2 regions of the Variovorax sp. ISS6 genome follow, and region 1 is predicted to be linked to the other one. Evidence: riboswitches for the same ligand, from Rfam matches in the RefSeq annotation. Region 1 holds a riboswitch; the other holds the start of a gene.
What was found. Region 1 has a riboswitch for glycine ahead of AC1HIL_RS08370 (D-amino acid dehydrogenase). Riboswitches for the same ligand answer to the same signal wherever they lie in the genome.

Region 1 (9,133 bases):
CGCTGGAGCGCGAGATCACGCTGGAAGCGGAGATCGTCTTCGCTGTCACCGCCGCCGACCGGGCCTATCTCAACGAACTCGGCCAGCGCGAAGACGCCGTTCTCGCGCCCAACGGTACTTCGCCACCGGACGCCTCGCCCGACGCGATCGAGACGTGGAAGCGTGCCTTGCCGCGGGAACCGTTCGCGGTCTTCGTGAGCAGTGCGCACCCGCCCAACGCGGTGGGATTCTTTTCGGTTTTCAGCCAGTCGCTGGCCTTCCTCCCACCGGACCGCAAGCTCGTCATCGCGGGGGGCGTCACGAGCCTGCTCGAGAAGCATCGCGAGTACAGGCGCTGGGCCGGCATCAACGACGACCGCACACTGCGCCTCGGCATCGTCGACGACGCGGGCATCGTGGCGCTGCGCCGCCTCGGCCACGTCTACATCCTGCCGATCACGGCCGGCGGCGGGTCCAACATCAAGACGGCCGAAGCACTGTTGACCGGCGCCTACGTGATCGGGACCTCGACGGCGTTCCGCGGCTTCGAGGACTTCATCGGAGACCCCGGCGTTTTCGTCGAGGACGATCCGCATGCGTTCCGCGCCCGGCTGTTCGAGCTGCTGCACCGCGAACGCCTCGCCATCGGCGAGGCCGAGCTGAACCACCGACGACGACTGCTCTGGGAGTCGACACTCGCACCGATGCCCGCCCACCTCCTCGCCACCTTCGCACGCCATGCCCATGCTTGAGCGACGCACCCTCTGGCTCGACTTCACCACCTCGCTCCACTGGACGCGCGCGCCCGTGGGCATCGTCCGGATGGAGCAGGAATGCTGCCGCTGGATGCTGACCAAATGGCCGGACCGGGTGCGGCTGTGCGTCTTCGACTGGGGCAAGGAGCAGTTTTTCGAGATGCCGCAGAGCGAGGCCTGGGCCATCCTGAATCGCGCCTCCGACGAGCAGGCCGCGGCGACCCGCAAGGCCTCGCAACCGGCGGCACCCGAAGCCGCATCGGGGCCACCGCCGGTGCGCCTGGCACGGCGGCTGGAACGGCTCCTGCGCAAGGCGGTGCTGGGCACCTTGAGCGCGCTGCCCGCCAGATACGAGTCGGGCGTGCGGCGCCGCATGATCGCGGTGCGCCGCACATTGGCCTTCGCGTATCATGAATGGAAGGCGGCACGACTGGTGCCGCTGGTTGCCGCCGAGGGTCCCGCGGGACTCGTGCCGGCGCAGGGCGCGGGCCCGAGCTCGCCCGGCTTGTTCCAGCCGGGCGACTTCTATCTCACGATGGGCCTGGACTGGGACCATGGCAACAAGATGGCCTGCCTCTATCGCGAGAAGAAGTGCAGCGCCTTCAAGGTCGTCAACGTCATCCACGACATCATTCCGGTCCTGTTCCCGCACTTCTACCAAGCTGGCAAGGCCCAGTTCTTCGCGAGCTTCTACGCGACGATGGCCTGGGCCTCGGACCATATCCTGTGCAATTCCCAATGCACGGCCCGGGACCTGAAGGCACTGCTGCGCGAGATCGAAACGCCGATGCCGCCGATGACGGTGATCCGCGAGGGCGACACGCTGCCCAAGGTCGTGGGAGAGGAACACTATTCGAGCGCCGTTCGAAAGCTCGCCGGCGAACGCTTCCTCCTGTTCGTCTCCACCGTCGAGATCCGGAAGAACCACGAAACGCTCTACCGGGCCTACCTGCGCCTGCTCGAATCGGGCTTCGACGCGCCGAAGCTGGTGTTCGTCGGCATGCAGGGCTGGCGGGTCGACGACTTCATGGCCTCGCTGCAGCAGGACCTGCGGGTCGAGGACAGGATCGTGATCCTGAACAACGTCACTGATGTCGAGCTGAACCTGCTCTACCAGCGTTGCCTGTTCACCCTCTATCCATCGCTGTACGAAGGCTGGGGCCTGCCGGTCGCCGAGAGCCTGGCGCACGGCAAGTTCTGCCTCGCGTCGCACGCAGCCTCGGTGCCCGAGATCGCGGGCGACATCATCGACTATGCGGACCCGTGGAACGTGCCGGAGTGGGCCGAGAAGATCCGTCACTACTGCGCCGATTCCGCGGCGCTGGAAGCGCGGGAAAAGCTGATCGCCACCCAGTACCGGATCACCTCGTGGGAGGTGACCGCGGACCAGATCATGGAAGTCGTCGACGGCTACGCGCCGCCGGGCGCCAGCGCCTGAGTCCAGCGGGCAACGTCGTCAGGCGAACAGTTCGGCGCCGTCCAGGGTCGACGCCGCGCGGTCCTTGTCCGACAAGGTGAAGGCCGCGCCGAGTTCGGGCCAGGCGATGGCCAGGCTCGGATCGTCCCAGCGGATCGCCCGCTCATGCACCGGCGCGTAATAGTCGGTCGTCTTGTAGAGAAACTCCGCCGTCTCCGTCAGCACCAGGAAGCCGTGCGCGAACCCCGCGGGCACCCACAGCTGCTTGTGGTTGTGCTCGCTGAGCTCCTTGCCCACCCACTGGCCGAAGGTCGGCGACGAGCGGCGGATGTCCACCGCCACGTCGAACACCGCGCCGCGCACGCAGCGCACCAGCTTGCCCTGCGGCTGCTGGATCTGGTAGTGCAGGCCGCGCAGCACGCCCTGGGCCGAGCGCGAATGGTTGTCCTGCACGAACTCGACATGGCGCCCCACGGCCTCGTCGAAGGCCTTGCCGTTGAAGCTCTCGAAGAAGAAGCCGCGCGCGTCGCCGAACACCTTCGGCTCGATGACGAGGACATCGGGAATGGTGGTGGGAATGACCTTCACGGCCGCCCCTCTTCTTTCAAGAGACGCTGCAGGTACTTGCCGTAGCCGCCCTTGGCCAGCGGCGCGGCGAGCTTCTCGAGCTGCGCGCTATCGATGAAACCGTTGCGCCAAGCGATCTCCTCGGGACACGCGATCTTCAGGCCTTGGCGATTTTCGAGCGTGGCGATGAACTGGCCCGCCTCGAGCAGGCTCTCGTGCGTGCCGGTGTCGAGCCAGGCATAGCCGCGCTGCATGATCTGCACGTTGAGCTGGCCGAGGTCGAGGTAGGCCTGGTTGACCGCGGTGATCTCGAGCTCGCCGCGCGCGCTGGGCTTGACGGCCTTGGCGATGTCGACGACCTGGTTGTCGTAGAAATAGAGGCCCGTCACGGCGTAGCTGCTCTTGGGTTCGAGCGGCTTCTCCTCGATGCTGCTGGCCTTGCCCTGCGCATCGAAGGCCACCACGCCGTAGCGCTCGGGGTCGTGCACGTGGTAGGCGAAGACGGTCGCGCCCTTGGCCTGCGCATCGGCGTCGGACAGCAGGTGCACGAAGTCGTGGCCGTAGTAGATGTTGTCGCCGAGCACCAGCGCGCTCGGCGAATTGCCGACGAACCTGTCGCCGATGATGAAGGCCTGCGCCAGCCCGTCGGGACTGGGCTGCACGGCATACTGCAGGTTCAGGCCCCACTGGCTGCCGTCGCCCAGCAGTTGCTGGAAGCGCGGCGTGTCCTGCGGCGTGCTGATGACGAGGATGTCGCGCATGCCGCCGAGCATCAGCGTGCTCAGCGGGTAATAGATCATGGGCTTGTCGTACACCGGCAGCAGCTGCTTGCTGATCGCGAGCGTGGCCGGGTGCAGCCGCGTGCCCGAGCCGCCGGCCAGGATGATGCCTTTGCGCTGCGTCGTCTGGATGGTCATCGTTGGTATCTCTTCTCTTCGGGTGTCGTATTCGGCGCGGATGCCGGACTCAGAGGATCTCGCGCAGCATGCGCGCGACGCCGTTCTGCCACGGCGGCAGCACCAGCCCGAAGGCGGCCTGCAGCTTCGAGGTGTCGAGGCGCGAGTTGTGCGGCCGGGTGGCCGGCGTGGGAAAGGCGCTGGTCGGCACGGCCTCGACCTGCTGCGGCCCGGCCTTGAGCTCGACGCCGGCCTGCTGCGCGAGTTCGAGCACGTAGCGCGCGTAACCGTACCAGGTGGTCTCGCCGCTCGCGATCGCGTGATAGAGCCCGGCCTTGGACGGGTCCTGCAAGGTGGCGCGAATGGCATGGGCCGTGATATCGGCCAGCAGCTCGGCACCGGTGGGCGCGCCGAACTGGTCGTCGATGACGGTCAGCTTGTCGCGCTCCCTGGCCAGCCGCAGCATGGTCTTGGCGAAGTTGCCGCCGCGCGCCGCATAGACCCAGCTGGTGCGAAAGATCAGGTGCTTCGCGCAGTGCCGCGCCACCAGTTGCTCGCCCTCGAGCTTGGTGCGGCCGTAGACGCTCAGCGGGCCGGTCGCGTCGGTTTCCTTCCAGGGCGCGGTGCCGCTGCCGTCGAAGACATAGTCGGTCGAGTAGTGGACCATCAGCGCGCCGAGCTCCTGCGCGGCCTGCGCCACCACGCCGGGCGAGGTGGCGTTGAGCTTGCGCGCGAACTCGGTCTCGCTCTCGGCCTTGTCGACGGCGGTGTGGGCGGCGGCATTGACGACCACGTCGGGGCGCACCTGCCGCACGGTGTCGGCCAGTTGCTCGGGCCGGCTGAAGTCGGCGTGGAAGTCGGTGCTGTCGAAATCGAGCGCGACCAGCTCGCCCAGCGGTGCGAGGCTGCGCTGCAGTTCCCAGCCGACCTGTCCGCCCTTGCCCAGCAGCAGCAGCTTCATGCGGAAGCCTTCGCGTCGTACTGCTTCTCGACCCAGGCGCGGTAGGCGCCGCTTTGCACGTTGCGCACCCAGTCGCCGTTGGCGAGGTACCACTCGACCGTCTTGCGGATGCCGGTGTCGAAGGTCTCGGCCGGCTTCCAGCCGAGCTCGCGCTCTAGCTTGCGCGCGTCGATGGCGTAGCGCCGGTCATGGCCAGGGCGGTCGGTGACGTAGCTGATCTGTTCGGCGTAGCCCTTGCCGTCGGCACGCGGACGCAACTCGTCGAGCAGCGCACACACGGTCTTCACGATCTCGATGTTCGGCTTCTCGTTCCAGCCGCCCACGTTGTAGGTCTCGCCGAGCCGGCCCGCTTCGAGCACGCGACGGATCGCGCTGCAGTGGTCCTTGACGTAGAGCCAGTCGCGCACCTGCATGCCGTCGCCATACACGGGCAGCGGCTTGCCGGCCAGCGCGTTGACGATCATCAGCGGGATCAGCTTCTCGGGGAAATGGAAGGGGCCGTAGTTGTTCGAGCAGTTGGTGGTGAGCACCGGCAGGCCGTAGGTGTGGTGCCAGGCGCGCACGAGGTGGTCGCTGGCGGCCTTGCTGGCCGAGTACGGGCTGTTGGGCTCGTACTTGTTCTCCTCGGTGAAGGCCGGGTCGGTCTTCGAGAGCGAGCCGTAGACCTCGTCGGTCGACACGTGCAGGAAGCGGAAGGCCGCCTTCTGGTCGGCCGGCAGCGCGTTCCAGTAACCACGCACCGACTCGAGCAGTCGGAAGGTACCGAGCACGTTGGTCTGCACGAAATCCTCGGGGCCGTGGATCGAGCGGTCCACGTGCGACTCGGCCGCGAAATTGACCACCGCGCGCGGCTTGTGCTCGGCCAGCAGGCGGTCGAGCAGCGCGCTGTCGCCGATGTCGCCCTGCACGAAGACATGGCGCGGATTGCCCTTGAGCGAAGCCAGGGTCTCGAGATTGCCGGCGTAGGTGAGCTTGTCGAGGTTCACGACCGGTTCGTCGCCTTGCGCGATCCAGTCGAGGACGAAATTGGCGCCGATGAAGCCGGCGCCGCCGGTAACCAGGATCATGGAGTCCCCTGTGCTGTGTGATTGCTGAGTCGCGTGGTCGAAAGCCCGAAGCCGCGCGGGCGCGGCCGGGCGTGGATTATCCCACCCGTGCGCAAGGCCGAATCCCGGGGTTGGCCGGTGCCCGCGGCCCGCCTACAATCGCCACCCATTGCAGGAGAGCGGGCCGCATGCATCGCGCAGGCAGCCCCACCGAAGGCGCAAACTCCCATAAACGCTCAGGTCGGCTCCACGCTTCGCGCGGGACCTGTACTGCAACCACTGAAACGCCGTCTGGAGAGCCAGCACATCGCCCATCGCGGCCGTGCTGCGCCGAAGGAGCAAGTCCGCTGCGAGGTGCAGCGGATGAAACTCTCAGGTACCGAGGACAGGGGGAGCGGCAATTGGACGGCCGTCCGGTTGCGCGCTATCTATTCAGTAGCACAACCTTCACGCCGTTCAAGCGCTTCGACCTCGAAAGGTACTTGAAATGCGCGTGATCGTATTGGGCGCCGGCCTGCTCGGCGTGACCTCGGCCTACTACCTCCAGCAACTCGGCCACGACGTGACCGTGATCGACCGGCAGGCCACGCCGGCCGCCGAGACCAGCTTCGCCAACGGCGGCCAGATCTCGGTGAGCCATGCCGAGCCCTGGGCCAATCCCAGCGCGCCGCTCAAGGTGCTGCAGTGGCTGGGCAAGGAAGACGCCCCGCTGCTGTTCCGCATCCGCGCCGACATGCGCCAGTGGCTCTGGGGCCTGCAGTTCCTGCGCGAGTGCACGCCCGCGCGCACGCGCCACAACATCGAGCAGATCGTGCGCCTGGGCACCTACAGCCGCGACACCCTGCAGCAGCTGCGCCGCGACACCGGCATCCGCTACGACGAGCGCACGCAGGGCATCCTGCACTTCTACACGACGCAAAAGGAGTTCGACGGCGCCCTCGCGCCCGCCGAGCAGATGCGCGCGCTGGGCTGCGAGCGCCAGGTGATCTCGGCCGACGAGGCCGTGAAGCTCGAGCCCGCGCTGGCCCATATCCGGCCCCGGCTCGCCGGCGCCACCTACACGGCCGAGGACGAATCGGGCGACGCCAACCGCTTCGCGCGCGAACTCGCGAAGCGCGCGGCCGAGGCCGGCGTGAAGTTCCTGATGAGCCACACCATCACCGCGCTGCGCGAGGTGGGCGGCGCCATCGACCACGTCGAGGCCACCGATGCCGAGGGCCGCTTCCAGCGCATCCGCGGCGATGCCTTCGTGATGGCGATGGGTTCGCTGAGCCCGCTGCTGGCGGCGCCGCTGGGCATCCGGCTGCCGATCTATCCGGCCAAGGGCTATTCGGTCACGCTGCCGGTCAAGGACGCGAGCAAGGCCTACCAGGTCTCGCTGACCGACGACGAATACAAGCTGGTGTTCTCGCGCTACACCTCGGAGTCGGGCGACCGCATGCGCATCGCCGGCACGGCCGAGCTCAACGGCTACGACCGCGACCTGAACCGCGTGCGCTGCGAAGCCATCGTGCGCCGCGTCGAGCAGCTGTTCCCCGGCGCCGGCGACACCGCGCAAGCCCAGTTCTGGACCGGCCTGCGCCCGGCCACGCCGAGCAACGTGCCGCTGATCGGCCGCACCAAGCTCGCGAACCTCTACCTCAACACCGGCCACGGCACGCTCGGCTGGACCCATGCCTGCGGCTCGGGCAAGTCGATCGCGCGCATCGTGAGCGGGCTGGCGCCGGAGGTGGATTTCGCGTTCGCGGGGATGCCCAGGGGCGTTGCAGGCGTTGCCCAGCCCGCGCTGGGCTGAGCCTCCGAAGCAAGGCGGACGCTCAGTCGTCCGCCGTGAACACCGTCAGCACCCCCGTGTAGCCATACACGTGGTGCCGCGCGATCTCGCCCGCGGCGAAGAAGCCGACCAGCGGCACGTCGCCCAGCGCATGGCGCACGATCTGCAGCTCGGCGCCGGGCGCGCCGAAGTGCGGGCCGCCGCGGCCCGAGCAGCTCACGTAGACGGCGCCGGCGATGCGCCGCGCGGGATGCGGTGCCGCCTCGGCCTCGCCGGCGGCGACGGCGCGCGCGGTGGCCAGGGTCTGTTCCTCGGGCTCGAGTTCCTCGCGGATCTCGGCGCAGATGCGCATCAGGTCGGCGCGCGCGGCCTGGGCGTTGCGGCGGCAGAAGCTCAGGCGCATGCCGGCCTCGGCCACGTCGGCGATCGCGATGCCGCGGCGCGTGGGGTCGAGGCCGATGATGTGGCGCACCAGCACGTCGGCGCCGAGGTCGCCGGTGCGGCGGATGCCGTCGCTGCCGGCATCGACCAGGCCCACCAGGGTGGCGCGCACGGCCTCGATGGCTTCCTGCGGCCGCTCGAGCGAGACCTGCAGGTCGGCCAGCAGCACGTCGAGCGCGGGCTCGCCGTCGAGCTGCAGCACCAGGTTGCCGTCGGCCTCGGTGATCTCGCGCTCGCGCGCGCTGCCCGAGCGCAGCGGCTGGCAGCCCTGCGTGACGCGCGACACCAGCCGCACGCCCTCGCCGAACACCACGCCCGACAGGCCGCCCGAGAACACGCCGCCGGCCGCGCCCTGGCCGCGGATGTTGCCGTTGCCGCCGACCGCGAACTGCAGCGCGCCGCCGCGGCCCGACGAAAGGCCGCCGAACAGGTAGCCGGTGTCGGTGCGCCCGGCCATCTCGCCGATGAGCTCGGTCAGGTCGGGGGTGGCGGGATCGGCATGCACCAGCGCCGTGTGGGCCTCGAAACCGCTCATCTCGGAGCTGGCGAGCGGCGCCACGCCCGAGAACACGCGGTACTGGTCGCTCGGCAGCGCGCAGAGCATCAGGCTCAGGCCGGGTTCGTCGAAGTACTCGGCATTGTTGGCCGACACGCCGACGCCGACGGTGCCGGCCCAGTCGGTCACCTCGGGCAGCTCGGCGCTCAGGTGGTCGAGGATCTCCTGCGCGTCGACCGCATAGTGGTCGGTGATGTAGAGCAGCCCGAGGGTGGGTGCCGAGGCGTAGTCGGGCAGCGCCATCTGCGCACGCAGCTGGGCCAGCACGAGGCCGGCCGCCATGCGCCATTGCGGATGGGTGGCGTGACCGGAGGGAAACAACTTCATCGTGCCAACCTGCTTCGTTCGATGTTCAGGACAAGGCGGCTCAGCGTCGGCCGCCCGTTCGCTTGCGGGCCGCGGGCGCCGCGGCCGGCTTCTTCGCCGCCGGTCGCTTGGCGGCCGTCGAGGCCTTGCGGGGGGTGGACTTGCGCGAGGCGCTCGCGGTTCCCATGGCCTTGCCCACGGCGTCGGCCAGCGGCTGGGTCACGGCCGGCATCTTGAGCTGGGCCGCGTCCTGCAGCGCGGTGCTCGCGATCTGCTGGAACTGCTCGGTCAGCGAGCCCCACCACTTGAGCGGGTCGACCGCGCCGCCGGCGGCATCGCCCGCGGCGGACTTGGCCGAGGCCTTGGCGGCCGGCCTGGCCTTGCGGCGCGGCGGCGGTGCCTCTTCCTCCTCTTCTTCCTCCTCCGCGTCGAGTT
Region 2 (9,133 bases), 3.4 Mb from region 1:
CCTTCCTGGCCCTGACCGGCAGCGAATCGCTGGGCGGCGACCTACGCGCGATCTTCCGCTGGAGCAACTCGGTCTTCGTCGACAGCGGAACGCTCGCGCCGCTCGAGAGCTACATGGGCCTGAGCTCGGGCACCTGGGGCACGCTCACGCTGGGCGCGATGTATGACCTGCTCGCCGACGCGACACCCTTCACCTCGGAGCGCTACACCTCCCTGCTCGCCACCCATCCCGGCAACCTGGACCGCACGGTCGGCAACTCGCTGAGCAACCTGGTCAAGTACAAGTCGCCGGTGTTCGGCGGCTTCCAGTTCGGCGCCATGTACGGCTTCGCGGAGCCGGATTCGACCACCAACGTCGGGCGCGCCGTCGGCGCGGAACTCAGCTATGCCAGCGGGCCGCTGCAGGCGCTCGCGATCTGGGAGTCGGTCCGGGGCATTCCTTATGCGCCCGTCACCCGGCTCGGCGTGCCCGCCCTCTATGGCGTCGACTTCTCCAAGACCCCGGGCAGGACCGTGTCGCAGACGCAGGACACGGCCACGGTCGGGCTGGCCTACACCAACGACGGCTGGCGCTGGATGGGCAACTACAGCCACACGCGCCTGTCGGCGGACGGCCTGTCGCAGACCGAAACGGCGCGGACCCTCGACGTCGGCGCCTACAAGTACCTCACGAACCAGTTGCGCGTCGGCGGCGGCTATTCGCTCACGAAGCTCGCGAGCTACCGCTGGGACCAGGTGCACGGCCACGTCGACTACGCGCTGTCCAAGCGCACCAGCCTGTACCTGCTCGGCGTGCTGCAGAAGGCGGGGCCCGGGCAGAAGGCGGTGCTGCGCAGCCAGGCCGTGGCCGGAGGCCGTCGCCAGTCGGCGTTCGAGGTCGGCATGACGCACGCCTTCTAAAAGGTTTTTTCCAAGGAGATCGAGTGACCGGAGATTCAATGCAGTGGGATGTGATCGTCGTCGGCGGCGGCCCCTCGGGCCTGACCATGGCGGCCGAGCTGGCGGGTTCGGGCGCGCGCACGCTGGTGCTGGAGCGGCGCGTCGAGGGCGTGCAGTCGCGCGCGGGCACGCTGCTGCCGCGCGTGCTCGAGCTGTTCGACGCACGCGGCATCGCCGACCGCTTCATCGAGCGCACGAGGCAGATCCTCGACTACCCCTTCCGCTCGAGCCACATCTGGGCCGGCTTCCAGTCGATCGAGTGGGAGCACCTCGACACCCGCTTCGGCTTCACGCTCGGGCTGCCGCAGAACATGACCGAGGAGATCCTCTGGAGCTGGGCGGCCGACAGCGGCGCCGAGCTTCGCCGCGGCGCCGAGGTGCGCTCGGTGCGGCAGGACACGGAGGGCGTGGAGATCGAGGTGGCCGATCCGTCGGGCGCGGTATCGACACTGCGCGCCAGCTACCTGGTGGGCGCCGACGGCGGCCGCAGCACCGTGCGAACCCAGTGCGGCATGCCCTTCGAGGGCCACTCGGGCACCTTCCGCGGCATCGTGATCGACGCGGAGCTCAGCGCGCCCTGGCCCGGCGGGCGCACCGGCGCCGACAACGAGATGGGCTGGGTGCGCGGCTATGCCTTCGGCGAGGGCATCACGCGCTTCAACATCGTGCACCGCGACCGCCGCCATGCGACCAAGGACGAGCCGGTGACGCTCGAGGAGGCGAAGCAGTGCCTGCGCGACGTGCTCGGCAGCGACTTCGGCATCGAGGGCTTCCGTTGGGCCTCGCGCTTCGACGACCAGATGCGCGCGGTCAGCAGCCTGCGCCAGGGGCGCGTGTTCCTGGTCGGCGAGTCGGCGCGCATCCACTACCCGGCCAGCGGCGTCGGCATGAACTTCTGCCTGCAGGATGCCTTCAACCTGGGCTGGAAGCTCGCGAACGTCGTCACGGGCGTGGCCGACGAGGCCACGCTGGACAGCTACGACACCGAGCGCCTGCCGGTGATGCATGCGCTGCTCGAGAGCGTGAAGGCGCAGTGCGTGCTGCAGTTCAATTTCGAGCCCGACGCAGTGGCGCTCAAGCGCCGGCTGGCCAAACACATCATTCCGCTGCCCGAGGTGCAGCGCCAGCTGGTGCTGGAGCTGTGCGGGCTCGAGCAGCCCTACCCCAGCCGCGCGGGAGAGGCCGACCGCCACCCGCTGGCCGGCCAGCGGCTGCCCGACTTCGACCTCGTCACGCGCGACGGCCGCTCGGTGCGCGTCGCCGAGCTGCTGCGCGAACGGCGCTTTTTGCTGCTCGATCTCGAGGGCAACTCGCGCCAGTTCGAATCGCTGGACCTGAAGGGCCTGCCCGTGACCCTGATGCCGGCCCGCGTGGCGCGCGTGCCGCCCGCCATGCGCGGCGTGCAGGCGATGCTGGTGCGGCCCGATGCCTATGTGGCCTGGGCCGGCGCGGACGTGGCACGCGTCGCCGAGGTCGAGGCCGAACTCTCGCGCTGGATGAGGAGGTGATGCGATGAAGAACGAAGACAGGCCCTTGCTGATCGCGGGTGGCTGGGTGCTGAGCATGGACCCGGCCATCGGCGAGCTGCGCCGCGGTGACGTGCTGATCGAGGGCGAGCGCATCGTCGCGATCGCGCCGAGCATCGATGCTCCCGATGCTGAACGGATCGAGGCCGACCGCATGATCGTGCTGCCCGGCTTCGTCGACACGCATCGCCACACCTGGCAGAGCTGCGTGCGGCATCGCTATGCCGACATCGATTCGCAGGTCTACTTCGCCGAGATGCTGGGCGCCAAGGGCGCGGCCTACCGGCCCGAGGACGTCTATACCGGCACGCTGCTGGGCGCGGTCGCGGCGCTCGACAGCGGCATCACCACCCTGCTCGACTGGTCGCACGTGCAGAACAGCCCCGAGCATTCCGACGCGGCGATCGCGGCGCTGCGCGACGCCGGCATCCGCGGCGTGTTCGCGCACGGCTGGCCGCTGGTCGATGGTGCCTCGTGGATGTTCGACAGCGAGCGCGGCCATCCGCAGGACATCCGGCGGCTGCGCGAACGCTACTTCTCGAGCGACGACCAGCTGCTCACGCTCGCGATGGCCGCGCGCGGCCCCGAGATGGCGCGGCGCGAGACCTGGCTCGGCGACCTGCGGCTGGCGCGCGAACTCGGCATCCGCTCGAGCATCCACATGGGTGCCTACGCACGCAACGCCGCCGCGCGCGGCATCGCGCAGATGCACGAGGCCGGCGTGCTCGGCGACGACCTGACCTTCGTGCACTGCTGCTGCTCGCACCCCGACGAGTTCTCGATGATGGCCGACGCCGGCGTCAGCGCCTCGCTCGGCGTGCACTGCGAACTCAATGCGCAGGGCATGGGCGACATCCCGTTCGACCGGCTGCTGGCCGTGGGCATCCGGCCCAGCCTCAGCGGCGACACCGAGACCAAGTGCGCGGGCGACATGTTCACGCAGATGCGCCACGCGCTGGCCTACTACCGCTCGTGGATGGGCGGCGGCCATTCGAAGACGAAGAACGCCCCGGCGACGCTGGGCCTGCGCGACGTGCTGGGCTTCGCCACCCTGGCTGGCGCGCAGGCGAACGGGCTCGCGCACAAGGTGGGCTCGCTCACGCCGGGCAAGCAGGCCGACGTGGTGCTGATCCGCGCCGACGACCTCAACCTGGCGCCGGTCTCGGACGCGGTCGGCGCGGTGGTGCTGGCGGCGCATCCGGGCAATGTCGACAGCGTGTTCGTCGCGGGGCGGCCGGTGAAGCGCGACGGCCGCCTGCTCGATGTGGACCTCGATCGGCTGCGGCAGCGCGCGGCGGACTCGCAGGCCTACGTGCTGGGGCTTCAATGAACGCGCCGCTCGATCCCCAGCTCGCCGCGATCGTCGCGGCGATGCGCGCGAACAAGGCGCCACCGCCGTTCTCCGGAACGCCCGGCGAGGCGCGCGAACGCATGCGCCGCGCGGTGATGGCGGCGCGCGAGCGCACGACGCTGCCGGTCGTGGCTTCCACCGAGGACCGCGTCGCCGAACACCAGGGCCTGCGCGTGCCGGTGCGGGTCTACCGGCCCGTCTCGACCGAAGCGCCGTTGCCGACCGTGGTGTTCCTGCACGGCGGCGGCTTCGTGCTCGGCAGCGTCGAGCTGATGGACGACATCGCGCGCAAGCTCTGCCGCGACGTCGAAGCCGTGGTGGTCTCGGTGGACTACCGGCTGGCGCCCGAGCACCCGTTCCCGGCCGCGCACGACGATGCGCTGGCCGCGACCCGTTGGGCGCTGGACCATGCGCAAACCCTCGGCGGCGATCCGTCCCTTATCGCCCTGGCCGGCGAGAGCGCGGGCGCCAACCTGGCCGCCTGCACCGCGCTGGCGCTGCGCGGCAACGCGCGGCCGCTGGCGGCCCAGCTGCTGGTGGTGCCGGGCCTGGACATGGCGCGCGACGTGGCCGCGATCGAGGCCCGCGGCATCGACTACCCGATGCTCGCGCCCGCCGACCTGCGCGAGATCGCCCGGCTCAGCATGGGCGCCTCGGCCCACCGCGCCGCCGAGGTGCCGCCCTCCCCGCTGCGCGCGGTGGAGCTCGCGGGCCTGCCGCCGACCCTGATCGCCGTCGCCGGCCACGACCCGCTGCGCGATGAAGGCCTGGCCTACGCGCACCGGCTCGAGGCGGCCGGCGTCCCGACCCGGCTGCTGGCCTTCGACGACATGTTCCACCCGTTCTTCGGCTTCTTCGCCCACTCGGCCGCCGCCGGCCGGGCCCATGACGCCATCTGCCAGGCGCTGTCGGACCGGCTGCGGCGCCGCGGCTGAAGCGGCCCGCAATCCACTACACTCGCCCGGGTCAGGAGAGAGCCCCGCACGGGGCCGCCGAAGGCGCAGGGAACCCCCGAACGCTCAGGCAAAAGGACTGACACAGCGCCGGCCCTCGCGGGACGGCGTTTCCTTGCTGGAGAGAGGCCGGTGCCGCAGGCGCCCGGTCCACCGAAGGAGCAAACCCCGATCGTGGGGCGAATCTCTCAGGTAAAGCGGACAGCAGGGGTGGCCCCATGGCGCGAGCCATGGCATTCGATTGCTGCCCCCAGGAGTGCCCCGTGGCTGCTTCCGCCCCCGAATCCGAACTGCTCAAGACCCCGCTGCACGCATTGCACCTGGAACTCGGCGCCCGCATGGTGCCCTTCGCCGGCTACTCGATGCCGGTCCAGTACCCCGCCGGCCTGATGGCCGAGCACAAACATACGCGCGAGGCCGCGGGCCTGTTCGACATCTCCCACATGGGCCAGCTGCGCCTGTCGGGCCCCGACGCCGCGGCCGCCTTCGAGACCCTGATGCCGGTCGACGTGATCGACCTGCCCGCGGGCAAGCAGCGCTACGGCCTGCTGCTCGACGACCAGGGCGGCATCCTCGACGACCTGATGTTCTTCAACGAAGGCAACGGCTCGCTGTTCGTGATCGTCAACGGCGCCTGCAAGGTGGCCGACATCGCCCACATCCAGCAGAAGATCGGCCAGCGCTGCCAGGTGCAGCCGCTGCCCGATCAGGCGCTGCTCGCGCTGCAGGGACCGCAGGCCGCGGCCACGCTGGCGCGGCTCGCGCCCGGCATCGAGCGCTTCGTGTTCATGACCGGCGGCGCCGTGCAGATCGGCGGCATCGATGCCTTCGTCACGCGCAGCGGCTACACCGGCGAGGACGGCTTCGAGATCTCGGTCGCCGCGAAGGACGCCGACGCGCTGGCCCGGCTGCTGCTGGCCCAGCCCGAGGTCAAGCCCATCGGCCTGGGCGCGCGCAACTCGCTGCGGCTCGAGGCCGGCCTGTGCCTCTACGGCAGCGACATCGACACCAGCACCACGCCGGTCGAGGCCTCGCTCAACTGGGCGATCCAGAAGGTGCGCCGCACGGGCGGCGCGCGCGCGGGCGGCTTCCCCGGCGCCGAGAAGATCCTGGCCCAGCTCACCGCCGCCACCGGCGCGGCCGGCCATCTCGACCACGACACGCTCAAGCGCCGCCGCGTCGGCCTGGTCGCGCTCGAGCGCATCCCGGTGCGCGACGGCACGCCGCTGCAGTCCTTCGAGGGCCAGGACATCGGCCAGGTCACCAGCGGCCTGCTGGGCCCGACGGCCGACCGGCCGGTCGCCATGGGCTACGTGGCCACCGCCTTCGCCGAGCCCGGCACCCGGGTGCAGGCCATCGTGCGCGGCAAGCCGGTGCCGATGGAGGTCTCGACGCTGCCTTTCGTGCCGACCCGCTACTACCGCGGCTAACCTACGCCCCGGCATCGGCCACTTTTTATCCACGAGGAGTTTTTCGACATGAGCATCAAGTACACCAAGGACCACGAATGGGTGCAGGCCGAGGGCGGCAACGCCACGGTCGGCATCACCGTCCATGCGCAGGACGCGCTGGGCGACGTGGTCTTCGTCGACCTGCCCGAGGTCGGCAAGAGCTTCGCCCAGGGCGATGTCGCCGGCGTCGTCGAATCGGTGAAGGCCGCGGCCGACGTGTTCATGCCCGTCTCGGGCGAGATCACCGAAGTCAACGAGGCCCTGCGCGCCGATCCCTCGCTCGCCAACAGCGCGCCGCTGGCCGAAGGCTGGTTCTTCAAGGTCAAGCTGTCCGAACCGGCGCAGCTCGACGCGCTGATGGACGAGACCGCCTACGGCAAGTTCGCCGAGGAATCCTGACCCCCTGAAACCGGATGGCCGGACGCGAAGGCTCGCGTCCGGAAGTCCGCTCCCCCTTCTCTTCCCCCGCCCGCCATGCCCACCCCCGCCGCCCTGCCCACCCTGCAAGAACTCGAGAACGCCGAGGAATTCATCGCCCGCCACATCGGCATCGATGCCGACGACGAGGCACGCATGCTGCCCGTGATCGGGTCGGCCACGCGCGCCGAACTCATCGACGGCATCGTGCCCGCGGCGATCCGGCGCAGCAAGCCGATGCGGCTGCCGGCACCGGCCACCGAGGCCGATGCGCTGGCCGAGCTCAAGGCGATCGCGGCGAAGAACAAGGTGTTCCGCAACTTCATCGGCCAGGGCTACTACGGCACCCACACGCCGGGCGTGATCCTGCGCAACATCCTCGAGAACCCGGCCTGGTACACGGCCTACACGCCCTACCAGGCCGAGATCTCGCAGGGCCGCATGGAGGCGCTGGTCAACTTCCAGACCATGGTGTGCGACCTCACGGGCATGGCGATCGCCAATGCCTCGATGCTCGACGAAGCCACCGCGGCCGCCGAGGCGATGACGCTGGCCAAGCGCAGCGTGAAGAGCAAGAGCAACGTGTTCCTGGTCTCGGGCGACTGCCATCCGCAGACCATCGAGGTGGTGAAGACCCGCGCCGCGCCGCTGGGCATCGAGGTCAAGGTCAGCACCGCTTCCGAAACCCTGCCGCACCTGATGGCCAGCGGCGAATTCTTCGGCGTGCTGGCGCAATACCCGGCCACCACCGGCCACGTGCACGACCTGCGCCCGCTCGCGGGCCATGCGCATCAGTACGGCGCGGCCTTCTGCGTCGCGGCCGACCTGCTGGCGCTGACCCTGCTCGCGCCGCCCGGCGAATGGGATGCCGACATCGTCTGCGGCACCACCCAGCGCTTCGGCATGCCGCTGTGCAACGGCGGCCCGCACGCGGCCTACCTGGCCTGCCGCGACGACTTCAAGCGCTCGCTGCCGGGCCGCCTGGTCGGCGTGAGCGTCGACACCCATGGCCGCCCTGCCTACCGCCTCGCGCTGCAGACGCGCGAGCAGCACATCCGGCGCGAGAAGGCGACCTCGAACATCTGCACCGCGCAGGTGCTGCCCGCCGTGGTCGCGAGCATGTACGCGGTCTACCACGGCCCCGACGGCCTCACGCGCATCGCGCAGCGCGTGGCCGCGCTCACCGCCATCCTCGCGCGCGGCCTGGCCCAGATGGGCCGCGAGCCGGTCAACGAGACCGCCTTCGATTCGCTGACCATCCGCACCGGCGACGACACCGCGAAGATCCTCGAGCGCGCGCAGGCCGCCAACGTGAACCTGCGCCAGCGGCTGCAGCAGCACCTGGGCATCTCGCTCGACGAGACCAGCACGCGCGTCGACGTCGAGACCCTGTGGGCGCTGTTCGTGCCCGCCGGCACGCCGATGCCGCGCTTCGAGGAACTGGCCGCCAACACCGCGCCGCGCATTCCGCAGGAACTGCGCCGCGCGAGCGCCTTCCTGTCGCACCCGGTGTTCAACACCCACAAGAGCGAGACCGCGATGCTGCGCTACATCCGCAGCCTGTCGGACAAGGACCTCGCGCTCGACCGCAGCATGATCCCGCTGGGCAGCTGCACCATGAAGCTCAACGCGACCAGCGAGATGATCCCGATCACCTGGCCCGAGTTCGCGAACATCCATCCCTTCGCGCCGGCCGAGCAGCTGCAGGGCTATGCCCAGCTCGACGCCCAGCTGCGCGCCTGGCTCTGCGAAGCCACCGGCTACGCGGGCATCAGCCTGCAGCCCAATGCCGGCTCGCAGGGCGAGTACGCGGGCCTGCTGGCGATCCGCGCCTTCCACGAGGCCAAGGGCGAGGGCCACCGCAACATCTGCCTGATCCCCTCGTCGGCGCACGGCACCAATCCCGCTAGCGCGCAGATGGTGGGCCTGCAGGTGGTGGTGACGGCCTGCGACGCGCAGGGCAACGTCGACCTCGACGACCTGAAGCGCGCCTGCGAGAAGCACGGCAAGAACCTGGCCGCGGTGATGATCACCTACCCGAGCACGCACGGCGTGTTCGAGACCCGCGTGAAGGAGCTGTGCGAGCTGGTGCATGCGCACGGCGGGCGCGTGTATGTGGACGGCGCCAACATGAACGCGCTGGTGGGCGTGGCCGCGCCGGGCGAGTTCGGCGGCGACGTGAGCCACCTGAACCTGCACAAGACCTTCTGCATCCCGCACGGCGGCGGCGGCCCGGGCGTGGGCCCGGTCTGCGTGGTCGAGGACCTCGTGCCCTACCTGCCGGGCCATGCGACCGCGGGCGTGTCGGGCCATGGCGTGGGTGCCGTGTCCGCGGCGCCGCTGGGCAACGCGGCCGTGCTGCCGATCAGCTGGATGTACTGCCGCATGATGGGCGCGAAGGGCCTGCAGGCCGCGACCGAGACCGCGATCCTCAGCGCCAACTACATCAGCGCGCGGCTCAAGGACCACTACCCCACGCTGTACGCGAGCCCCAACG

Region 2: it holds a riboswitch for glycine, as region 1 does, so the genes downstream of both, gcvT (glycine cleavage system aminomethyltransferase GcvT) here and AC1HIL_RS08370 (D-amino acid dehydrogenase) in region 1, are expected to answer to the same signal.

The regions. Positions count from the first base shown of each region.
Region 1 covers NZ_JAWRZC010000001.1:1,822,096-1,831,228, reverse strand. The annotation lists gene AC1HIL_RS08400 (glycosyltransferase) at 1-731, shown strand, start outside; gene AC1HIL_RS08395 (glycosyltransferase family 4 protein) at 718-2,172, shown strand; gene rfbC (dTDP-4-dehydrorhamnose 3,5-epimerase) at 2,191-2,739, opposite strand; gene rfbA (glucose-1-phosphate thymidylyltransferase RfbA) at 2,736-3,635, opposite strand; gene rfbD (dTDP-4-dehydrorhamnose reductase) at 3,685-4,575, opposite strand; gene rfbB (dTDP-glucose 4,6-dehydratase) at 4,572-5,642, opposite strand; glycine riboswitch at 5,903-6,020, shown strand; gene AC1HIL_RS08370 (D-amino acid dehydrogenase) at 6,109-7,416, shown strand; gene AC1HIL_RS08365 (FIST signal transduction protein) at 7,439-8,719, opposite strand; gene AC1HIL_RS08360 (PhaM family polyhydroxyalkanoate granule multifunctional regulatory protein) at 8,760-9,133, opposite strand, start outside.
Region 2 covers NZ_JAWRZC010000001.1:5,214,526-5,223,658, forward strand. The annotation lists gene AC1HIL_RS24220 (porin) at 1-899, shown strand, start outside; gene AC1HIL_RS24225 (FAD-dependent monooxygenase) at 923-2,446, shown strand; gene AC1HIL_RS24230 (amidohydrolase family protein) at 2,451-3,794, shown strand; gene AC1HIL_RS24235 (alpha/beta hydrolase) at 3,791-4,750, shown strand; glycine riboswitch at 4,773-4,856, shown strand; glycine riboswitch at 4,877-4,983, shown strand; gene gcvT (glycine cleavage system aminomethyltransferase GcvT) at 4,999-6,198, shown strand; gene gcvH (glycine cleavage system protein GcvH) at 6,247-6,618, shown strand; gene gcvP (aminomethyl-transferring glycine dehydrogenase) at 6,694-9,133, shown strand, end outside.